4 regions of the Methylosinus sp. LW4 genome follow, and region 3 is predicted to be linked to each of the others. Evidence: predicted binding sites of a transcription regulator. Region 3 holds the regulator's gene; each other region holds the start of a gene.
The links. The regulator PhoB, encoded in region 3, activates phosphate uptake and scavenging genes when phosphate is short. The targets are predictions, from matches to a motif close to TGTCATNNANCTGTCAT.

Region 1: the regulator PhoB is predicted to act here: its motif matches at 1,676-1,692, upstream of METLW4_RS0115885 (inorganic phosphate transporter).
Region 2: the regulator PhoB is predicted to act here: its motif matches at 1,810-1,826, upstream of METLW4_RS24880 (OprO/OprP family phosphate-selective porin).
Region 4: the regulator PhoB is predicted to act here: its motif matches at 2,176-2,192, upstream of METLW4_RS0100540 (Orn/Lys/Arg decarboxylase N-terminal domain-containing protein).

The regions. Positions count from the first base shown of each region.
Region 1 covers NZ_KB900626.1:3,180,912-3,186,039, reverse strand. The annotation lists gene METLW4_RS0115895 (UDP-glucose dehydrogenase family protein) at 1-1,053, shown strand, start outside; gene METLW4_RS0115890 (hypothetical protein) at 1,236-1,469, opposite strand; gene METLW4_RS0115885 (inorganic phosphate transporter) at 1,739-3,364, shown strand; gene METLW4_RS0115880 (peptidoglycan-binding domain-containing protein) at 3,438-4,382, opposite strand; gene METLW4_RS0115875 (SOS response-associated peptidase) at 4,497-5,128, opposite strand, start outside.
Region 2 covers NZ_KB900626.1:2,719,830-2,724,957, reverse strand. The annotation lists gene METLW4_RS24880 (OprO/OprP family phosphate-selective porin) at 99-1,757, opposite strand; gene METLW4_RS24870 (OprO/OprP family phosphate-selective porin) at 2,351-4,009, shown strand; gene METLW4_RS0113655 (DUF2093 domain-containing protein) at 4,277-4,504, shown strand; gene METLW4_RS0113650 (YjdF family protein) at 4,698-5,117, shown strand; gene lpxK (tetraacyldisaccharide 4'-kinase) at 5,114-5,128, opposite strand, start outside.
Region 3 covers NZ_KB900626.1:3,007,069-3,012,196, forward strand. The annotation lists gene pstC (phosphate ABC transporter permease subunit PstC) at 1-365, shown strand, start outside; gene pstA (phosphate ABC transporter permease PstA) at 369-1,208, shown strand; gene pstB (phosphate ABC transporter ATP-binding protein PstB) at 1,205-1,990, shown strand; gene phoU (phosphate signaling complex protein PhoU) at 2,021-2,746, shown strand; gene phoB (phosphate regulon transcriptional regulator PhoB) at 2,743-3,486, shown strand; gene hpnE (hydroxysqualene dehydroxylase HpnE) at 3,681-4,925, opposite strand; gene hpnD (presqualene diphosphate synthase HpnD) at 4,922-5,128, opposite strand, start outside.
Region 4 covers NZ_KB900626.1:116,782-121,909, reverse strand. The annotation lists gene METLW4_RS27335 (acylphosphatase) at 1-209, opposite strand, end outside; gene panC (pantoate--beta-alanine ligase) at 206-1,072, opposite strand; gene METLW4_RS0100555 (gamma-glutamylcyclotransferase family protein) at 1,069-1,518, opposite strand; gene METLW4_RS0100540 (Orn/Lys/Arg decarboxylase N-terminal domain-containing protein) at 2,254-4,611, shown strand; gene METLW4_RS0100535 (GNAT family N-acetyltransferase) at 4,608-5,128, shown strand, end outside.

The DNA of each region.
Region 1 (5,128 bases), 170 kb from region 3:
GGCACGCCGTCGCGCCGCGGCGACGGTCACGCCGACCTCTCCTATGTCTACGCCGCCGCTGAGACCATCGGCCGCGCGCTCGACAAATTCACCGTCATCGTCAACAAATCGACCGTCCCGGTCGGCACGGGCGACGAGGTCGAGCGCCTCATCCGCGAGGTCAATCCCAAGGCAGATTTCGCCGTCGTCTCCAATCCCGAGTTTCTGCGCGAGGGCGCGGCGATCGAGGATTTCAAGCGCCCGGACCGCGTCGTCATCGGCGTCGAGGACGATCGCGCCCGCGAGGTGATGTCGGAAATCTACCGGCCGCTGAGCCTCAACCAGCCGCCGCTCGTCTTCGTCGGCCGCCGCACCTCCGAGCTCACCAAATATGCGGCCAACGCCTTTCTCGCCACCAAGATCACCTTCATCAACGAGATCGCCGATCTCTGCGAGCGCGTGGGCGCGGATGTGCAGGAGGTCGCGCGCGGCATCGGCCTCGACAATCGCATCGGCTCGAAGTTCCTGCACGCCGGGCCGGGCTATGGCGGCTCCTGCTTCCCCAAGGACACGCTCGCTCTGCTGAAGACGGGACAGGACTACGCCGCGCCGCTGCGCATCGTCGAGACGGTGGTGGCGGTGAACGATTCCCGCAAGCGCGCCATGGCCCGCAAGGTGATCTCGGCGCTCGGCGGCTCGGTGCGCGGCAAGAAGATCGGCCTGCTCGGCCTCGCCTTCAAGCCCAACACCGACGATATGCGCGACGCGCCCTCGCTCGCCATAGTGGCCTCGCTCGCCGGCGACGGCGCCAAGGTCTACGCCTATGATCCCGAGAGCATGGGGCAGGCGAAGCCGCTGATGCCGGAAGTGACCTTCTGCGAGGATCCCTATCAGACGGCGGAAGGCGCTGATGCGCTGGTCATCGTCACCGAATGGGACGCGTTCCGCGCGCTCGATCTCGACCGCATCAAGACGTTGCTGAAGACGCCGGTGATCGTCGATCTGCGCAACATTTATCGCGCCGCCGATATTCGCAAGCGCGGCTTCGACTATACGAGCGTCGGCCGGGCGTGAGCGTGTTTTCGAGCGAAGCGGGAACCGGTTCGCGTGAAGAAAACACTTCGAATGAAGAGATAGAAAGTCATTCCGGCGTGATCTGAGCCGGAATGACCTAAAAACGCACCGTCATTCCCGGCGCGGGCCAGAGGCCCGGCCGGGAATGCGGGGCCGCCGCGTGAAACGATCCGAATCGCCGCTCAACCGCGCCCCTGCTGCGCGACGAGGCCGAGCGAGGTGAGCGCGGAGAGGCGCGGCGGCGATTCGCGCCGCAGCTCCAGCGCCGCGCTGCGCGCATTCTCGGCCGATTGGAACAGACGCCCCTCCAACGGGCGGAAGGACTGTTTCGCCGCATAGAAGCGATAGCCCTTGGCGTCGCGGGCGATCACGCCGACGGCTTCCTCGCCGAGCTCGATGATATAGGCGTCGGACATTTTAAGGCCTCCTTCTCCGCGGCGCGCGGCCCATCGCGACCACTTTGGGCGCACGGCGCATCGCTTTGCGAGCCTGTAGGCTCTAGCGATTTGTTCGTTATGTCAAATAGAATGTTCTTTTAACAGAACCACGACGAGAGAACGAACGCATTGTCGGATTGTCCGACGGCGAAGAATTTCTGCTCTGCACCGCGCAGAGCCTCCGCCGTCACACGCCTGTCGTTTCCAATTGTTGAATATTCTCGCCTTTCAGTTGCGAGGAGCAAGTTATGACATCCGTTGCCTCGAGCGTCGATCTGCGCGAAAGCGCCGACGCTCACAGTCCGAAGCCGAAGCTCGATCACAAGCTCGACATACGCGCGCTTCTCATCTTCCTCGCGGTCATCGCGCTCGGCCTCGCCTTCACGGCGTGGAGCATCTACAAGGATATTCTTGAGTCCGGCGCTCCGGTCACCAATTATCTGCCCTTCCTCCTGCTCGGCGTGGCGCTGCTCATCGCGCTCGGCTTCGAGTTCGTGAACGGCTTCCACGACACCGCCAACGCCGTGGCGACCGTCATCTACACCCATTCCATGCCGGCGCCGGTCGCCGTGGTGTGGTCGGGCTTCTTCAACTTCCTCGGCGTGCTGTTCTCCACGGGCGCGGTCGCCTTCGGCATCGTGTCGCTGCTGCCGGTGGAGCTCATTCTGCAGGTGGGCTCCCAGGCCGGCTTCGCCATGGTGTTCGCGCTGCTCATCGCCGCGATCGTCTGGAACCTCGGAACCTGGTGGCTCGGCCTGCCGGCCTCCTCCTCGCACACGCTGATCGGCTCCATCATCGGCGTCGGCGTCGCCAACGCCCTCATGCGCGGCCGTGATGGAACGTCGGGCGTCGATTGGGGCAAGGCCACCGATATCGGCTATTCGCTGCTGCTGTCGCCGCTGTTCGGCTTTGGCGCCGCGGCGCTGCTGCTGCTGGTGATGAAATTCCTCGTCCGCAAGCCGGAGCTCTACACCGAGCCCAAGGGCCAGGCGGCGCCGCCCTTGTGGATTCGCGGCCTGCTGATCCTCACCTGCACGGGCGTCTCCTTCGCCCATGGCTCCAATGACGGCCAGAAGGGCATGGGCCTCATCATGCTGATCCTCATCGGCACGGTGCCCACCTCCTATGCGCTCAATCGCGCGCTTCCGGCGAGCCATCTGGCGAGCTTCACGCAGGCTTCGCAAGCGGCGTCGAAGGTCGTGGAGACGAAGGCCGCGGGCTATAACGTCCTCGGCGATCCGCGCCCGGCGGTGACGAATTACGTCGCTCAGCATCAGATCAACGAGGGGACCTATCCGTCGCTCGCCGTGCTGATCCGCGACATCTCGCATCAGATCGAGAGCTACGGCTCGATCTCGAAAATTCCCTTCGCCGCCGTCGGCAACACGCGAAACGACATTTATCTCGTCTCCGAGGCGCTGCGCTTCCTCGCCAAGGACAAGGCCGCGGAACTGACCGACGCCGACAAGAAAGTGCTGAAGGACTATAAGGACCAGATCGATCAGGCGACGAAATTCATCCCGCTCTGGGTGAAGATCTCCGTCGCCATCGCGCTCGGCCTCGGCACGATGATCGGCTGGAAGCGCATCGTCGTCACCGTCGGCGAGAAGATCGGCAAGCAGCATCTGACCTATGGCCAGGGCGCCTCGGCCGAGCTGGTCGCCGCCGGCACCATCGCCGCCGCCGACATGTATGGCCTGCCGGTCTCGACGACGCATGTGCTGTCTTCCGGCGTCGCCGGCACGATGGCCGCCAATGGCGCCGGCGTGCAGATGGCGACGATCCAGAAGCTGCTGATGGCCTGGGTGCTGACGCTCCCCGCCGCCATATTGCTGTCGGCTTCGCTCTACTTCGTGCTGCGTCAGGTGATGTGACGCGACAAAAAAAGAGAGGGGCCTTCGCGGCCCCTCTCTCTTATTCCTGCTTATTCTTGTTCCTGCTTCCAGCTCAATCGCCCTTGCCGGCGAGGCGCGGCGTCAAGATCTTGCTCACGAGGCAATGCGTGCCGTCGGTCGGATCCTCGGTGCGGCGCGGGCGCTTGGCGGCGCATTCGGCCTTGTCGGCGGGATTCTTCACGCCATAGAAAGCGTTGATGATCGCCTGCTCCTGCTCGTGATCGAAAGCGTGCGTCTGGCCGAACATCACATATTGAAAGACCAGCGCCTGCGTCTTCGGAACGAAGGCGACGAAATCGGCGGCCTCTTTCAGCTTTCCCTCCGCGCAGCCGCGATAGGCCGCAGGGCGCTGATATTTGAACCCGGCCGGGGTCGACTTGCCGGAGAGCGCATAAGTGTAGCAGGCGCGCGGCTTCGACATTTGGCAATAATAATGGATGGTTATGTCCGACCAATCGGTCGGCGCGTAATTCGTCTTCAGGCAATCGGCCGTATATTGATAGCCCTGATCCGTATGCTTGGGCTCGCCGGCGCGGCGGCTGCCATAGACATCGGCGCTCTGGTTCATCGCCGCGAGAATGGCCGCGCCGGGCAGCGACAGGCCGGCCGCCGGAGCGTTGGGCAGATAATTGCTGTAGGGCTGGGCCGGATTGTTCTTGCCGGCGGCGAGCTTGTCGATCTCCTCCTGCGTCGGAACGGCGATCCAATCGGCGACCGGCTTCGTCGTCGAGACGCCGACGCCGAGCTTTTCCAGCGTCGCGGCGTCGAGCGCGCCGCTCTGCGGCAGGCCGGACTTCTGCTGGAAGGCGGAGATTGCGGCGGTCGTCTTGGCCCCGGCGACGCCATCCAGCACGCCCGGATCGAAGCCTTGCGCGGCGAGCTTCGACTGCGCGGCCTGCGCGACCGGATTATAGGGGCCGGCGAGGCCGGCCGAGCCGACAGACGAGGCCAGAACGATTCCGAGCGCCGCGACTGCGGCGCGCATGCCTATGCGCATACCAAACTCCCTTCGAGAAATTCTCACGTCGAAACAGGCGACGGCCAGGATTCATATCACCGGCCGCAGAGCCGCCAAGGCGTTTTTCTTCCCCGCGCCGCATCCTCGCGCCGCTCAGGAGAGGAGATCGCCGCGCCTATATTGAATCGAGGGCGCGTCATTGGAGGCTTTATTGACCTCCGGGCCGATCTCGAAGAATTCGAGCGCGTCGTCCGGCGCGGGCGCCAGCAAGCGCCAGGCCGCCTCGGCCGCATATTCGTCGAGGCCGAGCCAGAGATCGAAATCCTTCGGCGTCAATATCGCCGGCATGCGATCGTGAATGGCGACCGTCGCGCCATTGGCGGAGACGGTGAGAATGCAGGCGGTGTCGATCTCGCTGCCGTCGCTGCCGATCCATGTCTCATAGAGGCCGGCGAGCGCCAGCGGCGTTCCATCGGCGTGGCGGAAGAGATAGGGCCGGCTCGCCCGCGCCCGGCCCTTGGCGCCGTCGCGGCGCCATTCGTAATAGGCGTCGGCGATGAAGAGGCAGCGCCGCCGCCTCATCGCGGCGCGAAAGCTGGGCTTGTCCGGCGCGCTCTCGGCGCGGGCGTTGAAGATGAGCGGGAAGCTCGCCGGATCCTTCACGAAGCCCGGCAGAAAGCCCCAGCGCACCAGCTGAAAGCGCCGCGCCTCGCCGCCGCGCGGATCGCGCTCCTGCCGCACGATAGGGACGGGCTGCGTCGGCGCGATATTGTAGCGCGGCGGAA
Region 2 (5,128 bases), 290 kb from region 3:
TTATAAATATTGGTTTCATAACGAAAAAGGCCGCCCCGAAGGGCGGCCTTTCGTGATTCGATCGTCTCGCTGAGCCTTGCGAAGGCCGGAGCTTTCGCTCACCAGAAGACCTGGGCGCGGGCGAGGAAGGTGCTCGGGTGCTGGCCGTTGAGATAGGGCTTGTCGGACGGAGCGACGAGCGTCATGGCGCGCGTCCAATTGGCCTGGAAGCGGACGCCCCTCACCGGATACCAATTGAGCGCCAGAGTGAGGTTCTCCTCGCGGCCGCCGAGCGTCGCCGTGCTCGCCAGCGCCTTGTCGGCGGCGCCGCCGGCCACCGCCGCCCAATAGGCGTAGGGACCGCTGACGAGACCGCCATTGTTGAGGTTGAGCTCGCTGTAGCGCGCGGCGAATTCCCAGGCGCCGAGGCCGCCCTTGCTGAGCGGATTGAGGATCACGATGTCGCTGAAGGTGCCGGGCGTGTTCCAGTCCTTGTCATAGCCCCTATAAGAGGCCGCGCGGGACTCGCCGGTCAGGAAGACCGAGCCCTGGACATAATAGCCGCTGTAATTGAGGCTCGATCCGCCATTGTTGCCGAGCGCCAAGGCCGTTCCCGCATCACGCTCGTAATGAGCGCCGGAATATTCGCCTTGGACCGAGAACGGCCCATAAGAGGCCGCCACTTCGAAGTTATAGTTGAAGCTGTATTTCAGGCAGCTGTTCTGCAGATAGCCGGGAGTCCACAGCAGGGCGACGCCGGCCGCCGATTTGTAGACCGGGCTGCAGGTCAGCGCCTGAGCCGAGGGGACGACGACATAGCGATTGTTGAGAATGTCGGTCTCGTCGCGCGAGCCGGTGCCCGGCAGCAGATTGTTCGGGTCCTGGGCGGCGGTCGAGTCGTTCGGCCTGTGGAACATGAACGAGCCGCCGAAATGCAGCAGCTTGTCCTCCTCGACGATCGGCGCATAGGTGGCGCGCGTCGTCAGGTCCCAATATTGATGGCCGGTGACGGCGGGAGCCTGCGCGGAGTCCTGGCCGAAGCTGGTCGAGAACACGCCCGCCTGCACGCTCCAATTCTTGTCGCCGAGGCCGACCTTGGCGCCGACATGGCGATCCGGGGCCAGAGCGCCGGGAAGCGCACGCTCGATGAAGGTGATGTGCTTGGAGGAGGTCACCGTCTCCATGCTGAACGGCTCGTACTGGCTACCGACCTGGAAGGTGACCGGCTGCTTGGTGATGGACTCCGGCAGCAGCGTGTCGCGATAGGCGACGAACGCGTCGCGAATGCCGGTCACGCCGGTGCCGGTGAAGTCGTATTGGAACTTGTAAAACCAGTTCTTATACGCCTTGCCTTCGACCTCGAGGCGAGCGCGGCGGAAGCCGACGTTGCTGCGGGCGCCGGAGGCGGAGGGATAGCTGGTGAAGCCGCCGTCGGCCTGAATGCGGCCGCCAATCTTGAAGTCGAAGCTCTTGTCCTCGGTCTCGACATAGAGGCCGTTCTTGAAGCTGACGAACACCGGCGGCGGAGCATTGCCGCCCGGCGCGGCCTTGGCCGAGTTCAGCGCGTTCTTGACCTGATGGGTCGTCTTGGCCTGCTCGTCGAGCTTGTGCTCGAGCCGCTTCAGCTCGGCCTTGAGCGCCTTGATCTCGCTCGCCGTGTCGGCGTGAGCCGCCGCGGGCGCGCCGAACGCGCCGAGGGCGAGGACCGCTACGCCTCCCAGCAGCTTCGAAGGCGTCGCGCCCTTCGCGATCGTCTGAACGTTCGGTACCTGTCTCATGTCAGCCTCTGCCTTGAATTGCTTACCGCTACGGCACGGCTAGAGGCGTTGTGTGACACATTCATCACAAAAGGCGGCGGCGGCGGATTGTGACATCGGTTTCCACTTAAGGTGTTGCCCAAATGCCACGTCGCCGTGGCCGAGGGAGCGCGGCCGCCGCCGGATCGCCTTCGATCCCTCTAGGCGTCTGGTCCGAGCCGCTCGCCGCCGCGCGCCGCAATCGCAATATGGTCGAGCCTCATAGCGACGCCGCATAGCGATTGTGTCGAATCGGCAACACGTACGTGAAAATCCTTAAGAGAAGCCGATTCCGGCCTTGCGCGAACGGCCGATCGAAATGTAAGACAATTACATGTGATGTATCCAAAGAACATTTCGCCGTTAGAAGCTCATCATGCGGGCGCATCTGGCGATAATTTGGGCATCATCCGATGTTTAGTAGGCAAAAGGTGCAATCGTCGCGCGCCTTGCATGTGTTCTTCGGGCCGGGGAGATCTGTCGTCGACGCGAGATATTCATTCGACCGAATGCAAATCTCGTCCGGCGAGCGGACGTCCGAGGCGCCACGCAATCGCCGAGCGCAGGGGGCTGAGATGAGAGAACAGACTATCGGGTCGAAAATGGCGCAGCGGCTCTCGGGCGGCGTCGCGCTCGCCGCCTTCTGCGGGATGGTGGGCGCTCCGGCGTCGGCGCTGGCGGACACGGCGAGCGAGATCAAGGCGCTGAAGGAGCAGATCAAGCGCCTCGAGGCTCGGGTGACCGAGCAGGCCAAGACCAACGCCCAGGTCAAGAATGCGCTGAATTCCGCCAAGACCCAGCCGGGCCTCGTCGCGCCGCCGCCGGTGTTCGTCAGCTTCCGCAACGGCCTCTTCGTCGAGACCGAGGACAAGGCGTTCAGCTTCAAGCTCGGCGGCCGCATGCAGATCGACGGCGGCTTCGCCAGCTCGGCCGACACCATGTCGCGCAGCAATGTGGGCTTCCGCCGCGCGCAGATCTGGCTCGAGGGCAAGGCCTATAAGGACTGGTTCTACCGGTTCCAGTATGATTTCACCAACTCCGGCGTGACCGGCATTCGCGACGCCTATATCGGCTATCGCGCCAAGCTGCTGCCGGAAGAGATCTCCAAGCAGCCCGTCACCTTCCAGGTCGGCAATTTCTTCGAGCCGTTCAGCATGGAGACGAACAGCTCGACGAGCAACATCACCTTCCTCGAGCGCGCGCTGCCGACGGTGCTGGCGCCGAGCCGCCATACGGGCGCGGCCGTCACCATCGGCGACAAGCTGTGGACGGTGAAGACCGGCATTTTCTCCACCTCGCCGCAGGATACAGCGGTCGCTCCGCCCACTGGCGGCGCGCAATATTGGGACGCGGCGGTGCGCGCCACCTATGCGCCCATTCAGGAAGAGGACAAGCTGCTGCATCTCGGCTCGTCCTTCCGTTATCACAAGCCGGAGAACACGACGGCCGCCACCGATTCCGCCTTCCTCCGGCCGGGCGCCGGCACGGAGCGCGAGGAGGCGGATGTGCTGGGCGGCAGCGGCACCTGGACGCGCGTGTCCGCGGCGCAGGATTTGACTTGCGCGGCCTCGGGCAGCCTGGCGACGAACGCGACCGGCCTCGGTCTCCTGTCCGCGCCTTTCGTCCTGAAGAACGGCTGCTTGAAATACGCTTATAGCTACGGCTTCGAGGCCGCCGCCAGCTACGGCCCGGTCTCGCTGCAAGGCGAATATATCGCCACGCGTTACGAGCGCGATCCGCTCAACGCTCTCCTGCTCGGCAATGGCGGCGGCTCGAGCCTCCAATACAGCGGCTATTATGTCCAAGGTTCGTGGTTCCTGACCGGAGAATCGCGCGCCGCCGTCTATGGCAGCTACGACAAGAACTTTTTCACGCCCGGCACTTTCGGCCCGATCCAGATCAAGGATCCCGTCAACAAGGGCGGCTGGGGCGCCTGGGAGCTCGCCGCGCGCTACAGCGAGATCAATCTCAACAATGGCGGCCTCGTCGATGGCAATTTCGTCTATGCGGCGACGGCGGCGGGCACGGCGGCTCAAAAAGCGCTCGCCAGCACGGCGACGCTCGGCGGTCGCCAGGACAATCTGACGATCGGCTTGAACTGGTATCCGGTCAACGGCTTCCGCTTGCAGGCCAATTGGACGAAGGCGCTGACGCTGGTTGCGCCCTCCGACCGTCCCTATCTCAACGGAGAGCATCCGAGCTTGTTCCTCGCCCGCGCCAACGTCTTCTGGTGAGAGCGCGTCGAAACAACATCGAATCGATCTTCATGGCCGCCCCTTTGGGGCGGCCATTCGTGTTTTGGGGCGATTTCCTTTCAAATGGCGCTCATCCGAGCCGGCTTCTGGCGCGGGCGCGGGTTTTTTGGCGAGCGCTGGCGCAAGCTTTGCCGCCCAAATGCGATTCGGCCTTGCCAATCGCGTCTCTCCTATTGAAAATTCGGCATGACCTCGTTTATTTCGTCAGTGCGCCGCTTAACCGAGCGGGCGAGACGCAGGATCCGCATGAACCGGTTCGAACGACAGCCGCAGGCCGCGGTCGAGGCCGAGGTCGAATATCGCGACGGCGACTTCCGCGTTCGCCGTCCAGGCGCCTTCGTGCGCTGCGCCGTGACCGGCGAGCCCATACTGCTGGAAGAGCTCCGCTATTGGAACGTCGACCTGCAAGAGGCCTATTCGAGCACCGACGCCAAGCTCATCCGCATCGGCGTGAGCTTCCCGAAGAAGCCTTAGAGCACGCTCGACGTTCTGCGCGCTCTCCCGCGAAAAACCGATGACATGAATTCCAAACCGCGGTAATATTTGCCGGTCGGAAAAAGGCGGCCCGGTGAGGTGAGTCCGGGCGCCCTGTGAGAGCAGGGCTCTGTCACGTCGCCTATCGGCGTGACCCTCGGCGCATGAGAAAGTGCGTCTGTAGGGTCGGATAATGCTCACCAGAACAATCACATCCATATTTTTCGACGGCCAGTTTTGGGTCGCCGAGATCGAGCGGCGCAGCGAGGACGGCCTCGAGACGGCGCGCCATTGCTTCGGCGCCGAGCCGAGCAATGCCGAATTGCTCTATTGGGTCGATCGCGAGCTACCTCGCCTGCAGTTCCACCCTTGTGGGGGTGCGCCGGAGGCGCCTGGCGCCGAAAAGCCGAATCCCAAGCGCGCGAGGCGCCTCGCCGCGCTCGAGGCGGCGACGATCGGTTTCGGCTCAAAGGCGCGGGAGGCGATGCGAGTCGCTCTGGAACAACGCAAGAAACAGAGGCGCGCCGAGGCGGCTACGCGGCGCGAGGAGGAGCGTGAGCGCCGTTGGAATCGGCGTCGGAGCAGAGCGAAGGCGCGTCGCGGCGACCGTTAATCCGTAATGGA
Region 3 (5,128 bases):
CGCCGGTGCTGAAGGAGGCGGCCTCGGGCGTCGGCTGCACGACCTGGGAAGTGATGCGCCATGTCGTCATTCCCTACACGCGCGTCGGCGTGATCGGGGGCGTCATGCTCGGCCTCGGCCGCGCGCTCGGCGAGACGATGGCCGTCACCTTCGTCATCGGCAACGCCCATAAGGTTTCGAGCTCGCTGCTCGCGCCGGGCACGACCATATCGGCGACCATCGCCAATGAGTTCACCGAGGCTGTCGGCGATCTCTACACCTCCGCGCTGATCGAGCTCGGCCTCATCCTCTTCGTCATCACCTTCTTCGTGCTGGCGGCGGCGCGCTTCATGCTGATGCGCATCGAGCAGAAATCGGGAGCCTGACCCTTGTCCCTCTATTCCTCCCGCCGCCGCATCAATATCGTCGCCACGACGCTGTGCTGGACCGGCACGCTGTTCGGCCTCGCCTGGCTGGTGCTGATCCTCGGCGCGCTGATCTATGAAGGCGCGCGCGGCCTCTCGCCGGCCGTCTTCACCGAGATGACGCCGCCGCCCGGCGCCACCGGCGGCCTGCTCAACGCCATCGCCGGCTCGCTGGTGATGACGACGATCGGCGTGCTGCTCGGCACGCCGCTCGGAATGCTCGCCGGCACCTATATGGCCGAATATGGCCGCTACTCGAAGCTCAGCACCCTCGTGCGCTTCATCAACGACATTCTGCTCAGCGCGCCCTCCATCGTCATCGGCCTCTTCGTCTATACGGTGGTGGTGGCCCGCGTCGGCCATTTCTCCGGCATAGCGGGCGCGCTGGCGCTGGGCGTGCTGGTGGTGCCGGTCGTCGTGCGCACCACGGAGGACATGCTGCTGCTGGTGCCGCTGCCGCTGCGCGAGGCGGCGACGGCGCTCGGCCTGCCGCGCTCGCATATGCTGATGCGCGTCGCCTATCGCGCGGCGAAATCGGGCATCGTCACCGGCGTGCTGCTGGCCATTGCGCGCGTCTCCGGCGAGACGGCGCCGCTGCTGTTCACCTCGCTCAACAATCAGTTCTGGAGCACGGATCTCAACGCGCCGGTCTCCAGCCTGCCCGTCGTCATCTTCCAATTCGCGCTCTCGCCCTACAAGGACTGGCAGCAGCTCGCCTGGACCGGCGCTCTGCTCGTCACCATCGCCGTCCTTCTGCTCTCCATCACCGCGCGCGCGCTCAGCAGCCAGGGAAAACACAAATGACCGCCATGCCGGTTGTCGAAGCCACCATTCCGACCAAGGTCTCGGTTCGCGATCTGGATTTCTATTACGGATCGACAAAGGCGCTGAAATCGATCTCGCTGCCGCTCTACACCAATAAGGTGACGGCCTTCATCGGCCCGTCCGGCTGCGGCAAATCGACTCTGCTGCGCATATTGAACCGCATGTACGACCTCTATCCCAAGCAGCGCGCCGAGGGCGAGGTGCTGCTCGACGGCGAGAACATCCTCGACCCGCGCGTCGACCTCAACCTGCTGCGCTCGCGCGTCGGCATGGTGTTCCAGAAGCCGACGCCCTTCCCCATGTCGATCTACGACAATATCGCCTTCGGCATCCGCCTCTATGAGAAGCTCTCGCGCAGCGAGCTCGACGGGCGCGTCGAGGCGGCGCTGCGCGGCGCGGCGCTGTGGGACGAGGTGCGCGACAAGCTGAACTCGAGCGGCCTGGGGCTCTCGGGCGGCCAGCAGCAGCGTCTGTGCATCGCGCGCACCGTCGCCATTCAGCCGGAGGTGATCCTCTTCGACGAGCCCTGCTCGGCGCTGGACCCGATCTCGACGGCGAAGATCGAGGAGCTCATCGACGAAATGTCGGAGCGCTACACGATCGCCATCGTCACCCACAACATGCAGCAGGCGGCGCGCGTCTCCGATTTCACCGCCTTCATGTATCTCGGCGATCTCGTCGAATTCGGCGAGACCAATAATCTCTTCACCGCGCCGCAGAACAAGAAGACGCAGGACTATATCACCGGCCGCTTCGGCTGAGCGCGCATCGCGCACGAGGACATTGAGACCATGAGCGAACATATCGTCAGCTCCTATGACCGCGACCTCGAAGTGCTCGGCCGTCGTATCGCCGAGATGGGAGGCATCGCCGAGAAAATGCTCGCCGAAGCCATGGATGCGCTCGCCAATTTCGACATAGAGCTCGCCCATCGCGTCGTCGCCACCGATCAGCGCCTCGACGCGCTGCAGCGCGAGATAGAGGAGAACGCCATCCTCACCATCGCGCGGCGGCAGCCGCTCGCCATCGATCTGCGCGAATGCATCGCCGCCATGCGCATCGCCGCCGATCTCGAGCGCGTCGGCGATCTCGCCAAGAGCATCGCCAAGCGCACGGTGAAAATCCTCTCCGAAGCGCGCGTGCCGCGCGCCGTCATCGGCCTCAAGACGATGGCGGAAGTCGCGGCCATACAGCTGAAGGACGTGCTGGACGCCTACGCTCAGCGCGACGTCGAGCGCGCCCGCGCGGTCTGGACCAATGACAGCGAGCTCGACGCGCTGGAAGATTCGGTGTTCCGCGATCTCCTCACCTTCATGATGGAGGATCCGCGCAACATCTCCTTCTGCACGCATCTGCTCTTCTGCTCGAAGAACATAGAGCGCATCGGCGATCACACCACCAATGTCGCCGAGACGATCGTCTATCTCGTCACTGGCGAGGCGATGCCGACCGACCGCCCCAAGGGCAAATCGGCCAGCCTTCCCGCCAGCGCGGAACCGGATGAGCCCACGAAATGAATGAAATCCGCGTCGCCGCTCCGCGCGAGGCGCCGCACGACAGGGCGCCGCGAATTCTCGTCGTCGAGGACGACGCGGCGCTGGCGCTGCTGCTCGGCTATAATCTCGAGGCCGAGGGCTTTCTCGTCGAGCACATAGAGCGTGGCGACGAGGCGGAAATCCGCCTCGCCGAATCGCAGCCCGATCTCGTCATTCTCGACTGGATGCTGCCCGGCGTCTCCGGCCTCGAAATCTGCCGGCGCCTCCGCGCGCGCGACGACACGCGCAGCATGCCGATCATCATGCTCACCGCGCGCGGCGACGAGAATGAGCGTGTGCGCGGCCTCTCCATCGGCGCCGACGATTATGTGGTGAAGCCCTTCTCGCCGCCGGAGCTGATGGCGCGCGTCCATGCGCTGCTGCGCCGCGCGCGGCCGGAGCGGGTGGCGACGCGCCTCGTCGCCGGCGACATAGACCTCGACCGCGAGACGCGCCGCGTCAAGCGCGGCGGGCGCGAGATTCATCTCGGCCCGACGGAGTTCCGTCTGCTGGAATATCTGATGGAGAAGCCCGGCCGCGTCTTCTCGCGCGCGCAATTGCTGGACAGCGTATGGGGCCTCTCGGCGGAGATCGACGAGCGCACCGTCGACGTGCATGTCGGCCGCCTGCGCAAGGCGATCATCCGCGGCCGCGAGAAAGACCCGATCCGCACCGTGCGCGGCACCGGCTATTCCTTCGACGAGACTTTTGGACGCAACTGACGCGCGATGCGAGCCTGAAGGCTCGCGGTCCAGGGGACGCTTTGGACCGCGAGCCTTCAGGCTCGCTTTTGTCTGCGCGCGCTCCCTCAGCCCATCGTCATTGCGAGCGAAGCGAAGCAATCTAGAGCCGTGGGGCGGCCCCTGGATCGCGTCGTCACTACGCTCCTCGCGATGACGGCGGCGGCGGGATCAGCCTACGAACGCCGCGCCAGCTCCGCCGCGCGATAGCCGGACCTGATCGCCCCTTCGATCGTCGCCGGAAGGCCGGTCGCCGTCCAATCGCCGGCGAGGAAGAGATTGCGCCAGCGCGTCGTCGCGCCGGGGCGGCGCTGCTGCTGCGCCGGCGTCGCGGCGAAAGTGGCGCGCTTTTCCTTCACGATCTGCCATGGCGGCAGCTCCGCCGGCAGGCCCGTCGCGGCGGCGACCTCGGCCCATATGCGCTCGGCGAGGCTCTCGCGCGGCTCGTCCATCAGCCGATCGGCGCCGCTTATCGTCACCGAGAGCCGATCCTCGAAGGCGAACAGCCATTCGGTGAGCGAGCCGATCATGCCGAGCAGCGCCGGCTGGCCGGGCGGCGGCGCGATCTTGAAATGCGCATTGACGATGCCGCGGAAATCATCCGGCGCGACGAGGCCCGGAACGAGCTCCTGCGCCGCCCAGGGCGGGACGGCGAGCGCGACGCGATCATTCGCGCCGAGCGCGATCTTCTCATCGCCGAAATCGAGCGCTGTGGCGCGCTCCTCGGAAAATTCGATTCCCTTCAGCCGCGCGGCGAAGCGCGGCGCGGCGCCCCGCGCGACGAGCGCGCTCAGCGCCGGCTCGATAAAAGCCGTCCCGAGCCCGCGCCGCGCGACCAGCGGACGGCAGGCGGCGCCGCCTGCGGCGAGAGTCTCGCGCAGCACGGCGGCGGCGAGAGCGGCGGAAGACTCGCGCGGCTCTGTGTTGAGCGCGGAGAGCAGCACCGGCCCCCACAGCCGCTCATAGAGCACGCCCGAGCAATTCATCGCCTCGCCGATGGTCGCGCCCTTTTTGGCGAGCAGAATGCCGATCGCGCCGAGATAATCGCCCGGCGATGTTCCGGGGACGCGGCGGTCGCGCGCGAAAATCCACCAGGGCAGGCGCGACGCGTTCGGCCTCATGCGCCAGCGGACGCCGTCGCGCGTGTCCAAAAAGTCGAAGGCGCATTCCTTCGGCCCGACCAGTTCCTCCGCCGAGCCGATGCGCCGCGCGTAATCCAGCGCCGTGGAATTGCCGGAGAGCAGCAGATGATTGCCATTGTCGATGACGAGATCGAGGCTGGAATCGTAATAGGAACGGCAGCGCCCGCCCGCCATGCGCGCCGCCTCATAGAGCGCGACGCTCCGGCCCTCGTCGGTCAGGCGAATGGCGCAGGAGAGGCCGGCGAGGCCGGCGCCGATGATGTGAGTCGTTCCGCTCACGTCAGCGCGAATCTCAGCAGCGCCAGCAGGACTTTCGTCCGCGACGCGGAGACCGGCGCCCGTGGCGGCGCGAAGCCGCGCGCCACCAGACGGTCGAGAACCGAGCGATAGGCGGTCGCCATCAGATAGGGCGCCTTCACCGCGCGCTGCGGCGAGACGCGCATCAGCAGCTCCGACTCCGCATAATGCTTGCGCGCGCGCTC
Region 4 (5,128 bases), 2.9 Mb from region 3:
GCGGGCGGTCCGCGCCGCGCCGCATCCACCAGCGCTTGCAGCGCGCCCTGCGGCCCGGCGGCGACGATCTCCACCGCGCCATCGTCGCAATTGCGCGCCCAGCCGGCGAGCGCGAGGCGCCCGGCCTCCCGCGCGACAAAGGCGCGAAAGCCGACGCCCTGCACGCGCCCGCGCACGATGATGCGGAAAACGCGGCGCGTCTCGCTCATTGCGCCGCCTCCACGGCGACATTGTCGATGAGCCGCGTCGCGCCGAGCTTCGCCGCGACCAGCAGGCGAATCGGCCCCTCGTGACGCCGCGCGACGCGCGCCAGAGTCTGCGCGTGGCGCGCCTCGAGATAATCGATGAGGAAGCCCTCGGCGGCGATACGCTCGCGCGCCTCCGCCATCACATGGCCGATCGGCTCGCCCGCGGCGATACGCTGCGCCGCCTCGCTCAGCGCGCGATAGAGCGCCGGCGCGACGCGCCGCTCCTCGGCCGAGAGATAGATGTTGCGCGAGGACATTGCGAGACCGTCCGCCTCCCGCAAAGTGGGCGCGCCGACGATCTCCGCGCGCAGATCGAGATCGCGCGCCAGGCGCTTTATCACCAGCAATTGCTGATAATCCTTCTCGCCGAAGACGGCGACGTCGCAATCGGCCTGATTGAGCAGCTTGGCGACGACGAGAGCGACGCCGGCGAAATGCGTCGGCCGGAAATGATCCTCGAGATCGGCGACCGCCGGCCCGCCCACCGCGACCGTGGTGGAAAAGCCCGGCGGATACATCTCCTCCACCGCCGGCGCATAGCAGAGATCGGCCGCAACGCTCGCGAGCTTCTCGACATCGGCGGCGAGCGTGCGCGGATAGCGGTCGAAATCCTCGCCTGCGCCGAATTGCGTCGGATTGACGAAGACCGAGACCATCACGCGATCGGCGCGCCGGCGCGCCTCCTCCACCAGAGCGAGATGGCCCCGGTGCAGCGCGCCCATTGTGGGGACGAAGCCGACGCGCTCGCCGCGCGCGCGCCATTGCGCCACGCGCTCGCGCAGCTCGGCCAGCGTATGGACGGTCGGAACCGGAACAGCGCTCATCTTCGGCTCATCCTCTGCTGCGCATTGGGCGCATGGCTCTCCAGAAAAGCGATATAGGCGCCGGGCAGGCCGAGCGCGCGCGCCGAGGCGACGATATTCTCGACATAGCCGGGCGCCGCCGGCCCCTCGCGCGTCGCGGTTCCGATATAGACGAGCGCCCGCGCCGAGCCCACCGGCGCGCGCAGCACCGGCTGCACGACCTTGCGGTAGAGCCGACGGCCGATCTCCTCGTAACGGTCGAGCGCCGGCACATCCGCCACGGCGAGGTCATAGAGCAGGCCGTGGACCTGCGCCCGCGCGTCCGGCACGACCGTGGCGTAGCCCGTCTCCAGAATGGCGAAGCGATAGCGCGCCAGCCGGCCGAGGCCGAGCGGCCGCGAATGCGGACAGCGGACGGCCATTGCGGCGACGTCCATATTGGCGCCATAGGCGAAATAGAGAGGCATGAGGTCCTTCCGAGCGGCGGGCGGACCTTAGCGCATGGCGCCGCCGCGAGCGAGGCGCCGCCGGCGACCCGCTCGAAAAGAAAAAGAGCCCGGCCTGCGCCGGGCTCCCAACCGAGAGCGGCCCCTGGGAATTAACCGCCCTCGAGGCTATTCTCAGCGTTGGATGCAGCTTTAGAAATGCGTCGAATCGACGCGACGGCGAGAAAGGAAGAGGGAATGGAGGAGTTCGAAGGCAGCTTTCTGCGTAATACGGCGATCGGCCTCGTCCTGGCTCTGGCGGCGGCGATCGTCTATGTCTGGTTCCGCTAGGCGCGCGGAGCTCCCGAATCCGGGTCGATGAGCTTCAGCCCCCGAGGCGATAGCGGCGGCGTGGCTCAGATCGACGGCGCGACACCCGACCGACCGCCATGTTGCGCGCGCCGCGGATGTGCGACGCGCCAGGGCGCGCGCGGATCGTCGATTTTCGAGAAATGGTCGAGAAACGTCCTCAGACGCGACGTCTCTTCGATAACGGCGAAGGCGAGGCTCGTCACGGCGGCTCCAGAATCGCTCCGCCGACAGGAAATCCCGCCCCGCGCAATTCGTTGACCGCCGTTGACCCGAATTCTCAGTCTCGGCCGCGAGCGGCGGATGCGGGAGTCTCACAAGGGCGCGCGCTGTCACGATTGTGTCATGGAACAAGGCTGTGAGTGCGGGGCCCCTCCTCTTCCCCGTCAGCGTCACAGGCCGATTCGAATGGACTTCTCCCGCCGCTTCACTTTCCTCTTCTCCGCGCCCAATTTCGAGGCCGACGACCTCGAGGGGCTGCGCGTCAATCAGATCATCGCCGCGATCGAGAGCATGGGCTTTCAGGTCGTGCGCGCGCGCCGGGTGGAGGACGCCGAGATCGTCGTGCAGACCGACGCCGCCATCGGCTGCCTGGTCGTCGATTGGGGCAAGAAGGGCCTCGAGGGCAAGACCGCCTCGCTCATCGATCTCATGCGCAAGCGCGGCCTCGACATGCCGATCGTGCTGCTCATTCGCCGCAAGCGCTTCGAGGATATTCCGGTGGAGGTGCTGGATTTCATCGACGGCTATGTCTTCCTCGCCGAGGAGACCCCGGAATTCATCGCCAAAAATCTCGTCTCGCGCCTCAAGCAATATGCGGAGACGTTGAAGACGCCCTTCTTCGGCGCGCTGGTCGATTATGCGGAGGAAGGCAATCAGCTCTGGACCTGCCCCGGCCATAATGGCGGCATTTTTTATAGCCGCAGCCCGATCGGCCGCATCTTCATGGAGCATTTGGGCGAGGCCGTGTTCCGCGACGATCTCGACAATTCCGTCGTCGAGCTCGGCGATCTTTTGACGCATGAAGGGCCGGCGCTCGCCGCGCAAAAGGCGGCGGCGGAAATCTTCGGCGCGGAGAAGACTTACTTCGTGCTCAACGGCACATCCTCCTCCAATAAGGTCGTGCTCACCAATCTGGTCGCCGAGGGCGATCTCGTGCTGTTCGACCGCAATAATCACAAGGCCGCGCATCATGGCGCCCTGCTGCTCGGCGGCGGCGTGCCGATCTTTCTGCCAACGACGCGCAACGCCCATGGCCTCATCGGCCCGATCGAGCACGAGGCCTTCGACGAGGAGAAATTGCGCGAGCGCATTCGCGCCAATCCTCTGGTGAAGGACAAGGACGCCTGGCGCAAGGAGCGGCCGTTCCGCGCCGCCGTCATCGAGCAATGCACTTATGACGGCACGATTCACAACGCCGAATGGATCGTGGGCAAGATCGGACATCTTTGCGATTACATTCTCTTCGACGAAGCCTGGGCCGGCTTCATGAAATTCCATCCGCTCTATGAGCGGCGCTATGCGATGGGGCTGAAGAATCTCACCGAGGCCTCGCCCGGAATCGTCGCAACGCAATCGACGCATAAGCAGCTCGCCAGCTTCTCGCAGGCCTCGCAAATCCATGTGCGCGATCGCCACATCAAAGGCCAGCGTCGGCGCGTGGAGCATCGCCGCTTCAATGAAGGCTTCATGCAGCACGCCTCCACCTCGCCCTTCTATCCGCTGTTCGCCTCGCTGGATGTCGGCGCGCAGATGATGAAAGGCCGCTCCGGCGAGCTCTTGTGGGACGACACCATCCGGCTCGGCATAGAGCTGCGCAAGAAGCTGCGCGCGGTGCGGCGCGAGTTCGAGGCCAAGGAGCAAGACCCGGCGCGGCGCTGGTTCTTCGATCCTTTCGCGCCCGATTGGGTGTCCATACCCGACGCGGCGCGCGAATCCGGCGCGCATCGCGTTCCCTGGGAGAGCGTCTCCACCGATCAGCTCGCGCGCAATCCTGATCTCTGGGCGCTGGCGCCGGATGCGCGCTGGCATGGATTCTCCAATATGGCGCCGGGCTTCGCCATCACCGATCCGGCCAAGCTCACTCTGCTGACGCCGGGTTTCGATCGCGAGAGCGGCGCCTATGCCGATCATGGAATCCCGGCGCCGATCGTCGCGCAATATTTGCGCGAGAACCGGATCGTGCCGGAGAAGAACGACCTCAACTCTCTGCTCTTCCTGCTGACGCCCGGCGTCGAATCCAGCAAGGCCGGAACGCTGGTCTCCTCGCTCGTCGCCTTCAAGCGCCTGCATGACGACAATGCGCTGCTGCAGGATGTCATTCCCGAATTCGTCGCGCGCCGCGCCGCGCGCTACAGAGGCGTGCGGCTGCGCGATCTCTGCGCCGACATGCATCGCTTCTTCAAGGAGGCGAACGCCAGCGCGCTGCAGCAGGCGCAGTTCCGGCAGGAGCATCTTCCCGAAATGGCGATGACGCCGCGCGAGGCATATCTGCGCCTCGTGCGCAATGATGTGGATTTCCTGCCGATCGACGAGATAGAGGGCCGCATAGCGACGACGCTCTTCGTCATCTATCCGCCGGGCATTGCGACGATCGTACCGGGCGAGCGGCTGGGCGCGCAGGCGCGGCCCATGCTCGACTATTTGCGCATGTTCGAGCGCAGCGCCAATCTCTTCCCAGGCTTCGATTACGAGATCCAAGGCCTCTATAAGCAATGGAACGGCGAGGCGAAGATGCGGCTCTATACTTATGTGGTGCAGGAATGAGCATGATCGAAGCGAGCGCCGAACGCGCGGCCATCCTCGTGCGCCCCTCGCGCGACGAGGATGTCGACGCCATGCTGGCGATCTATCTCCAGCATGTGCGCAAGGGGCTCGACCCTGCCGATGCGCCGCTCTACGAGCCGCCGCAGAAGGAGGATTTGAAGCGGCGGCGCAAGAATATGGGCAATCATCGGCTGCCGCATCTCGTCGCCGAGCATGAGCGCGCCGTGCTCGGCTACGCCTATGTCGTGCCCTTTCGTAAGCGTCCGGCCTATCGCTATGTGGTCAAGCATTCGATCTATGTCGATCCGCGCCATCTGCATCGCGGCGTCGGCCGGCTGCTGCTGCAAGCGCTCGTAGACGCCTGCGCGGCGGCGGGCTTTCGGCAGATGATCGGCTATGTCGACGCCGCCAATGAAGCGTCGCTGAAGCTGCATGAGGCGATCGGCTTTCGGCAGGCCGGCTATCTCTCCGGCGTCGGATATAAATTCGGCAGCTGGACGGATTCGGTCATCATGCA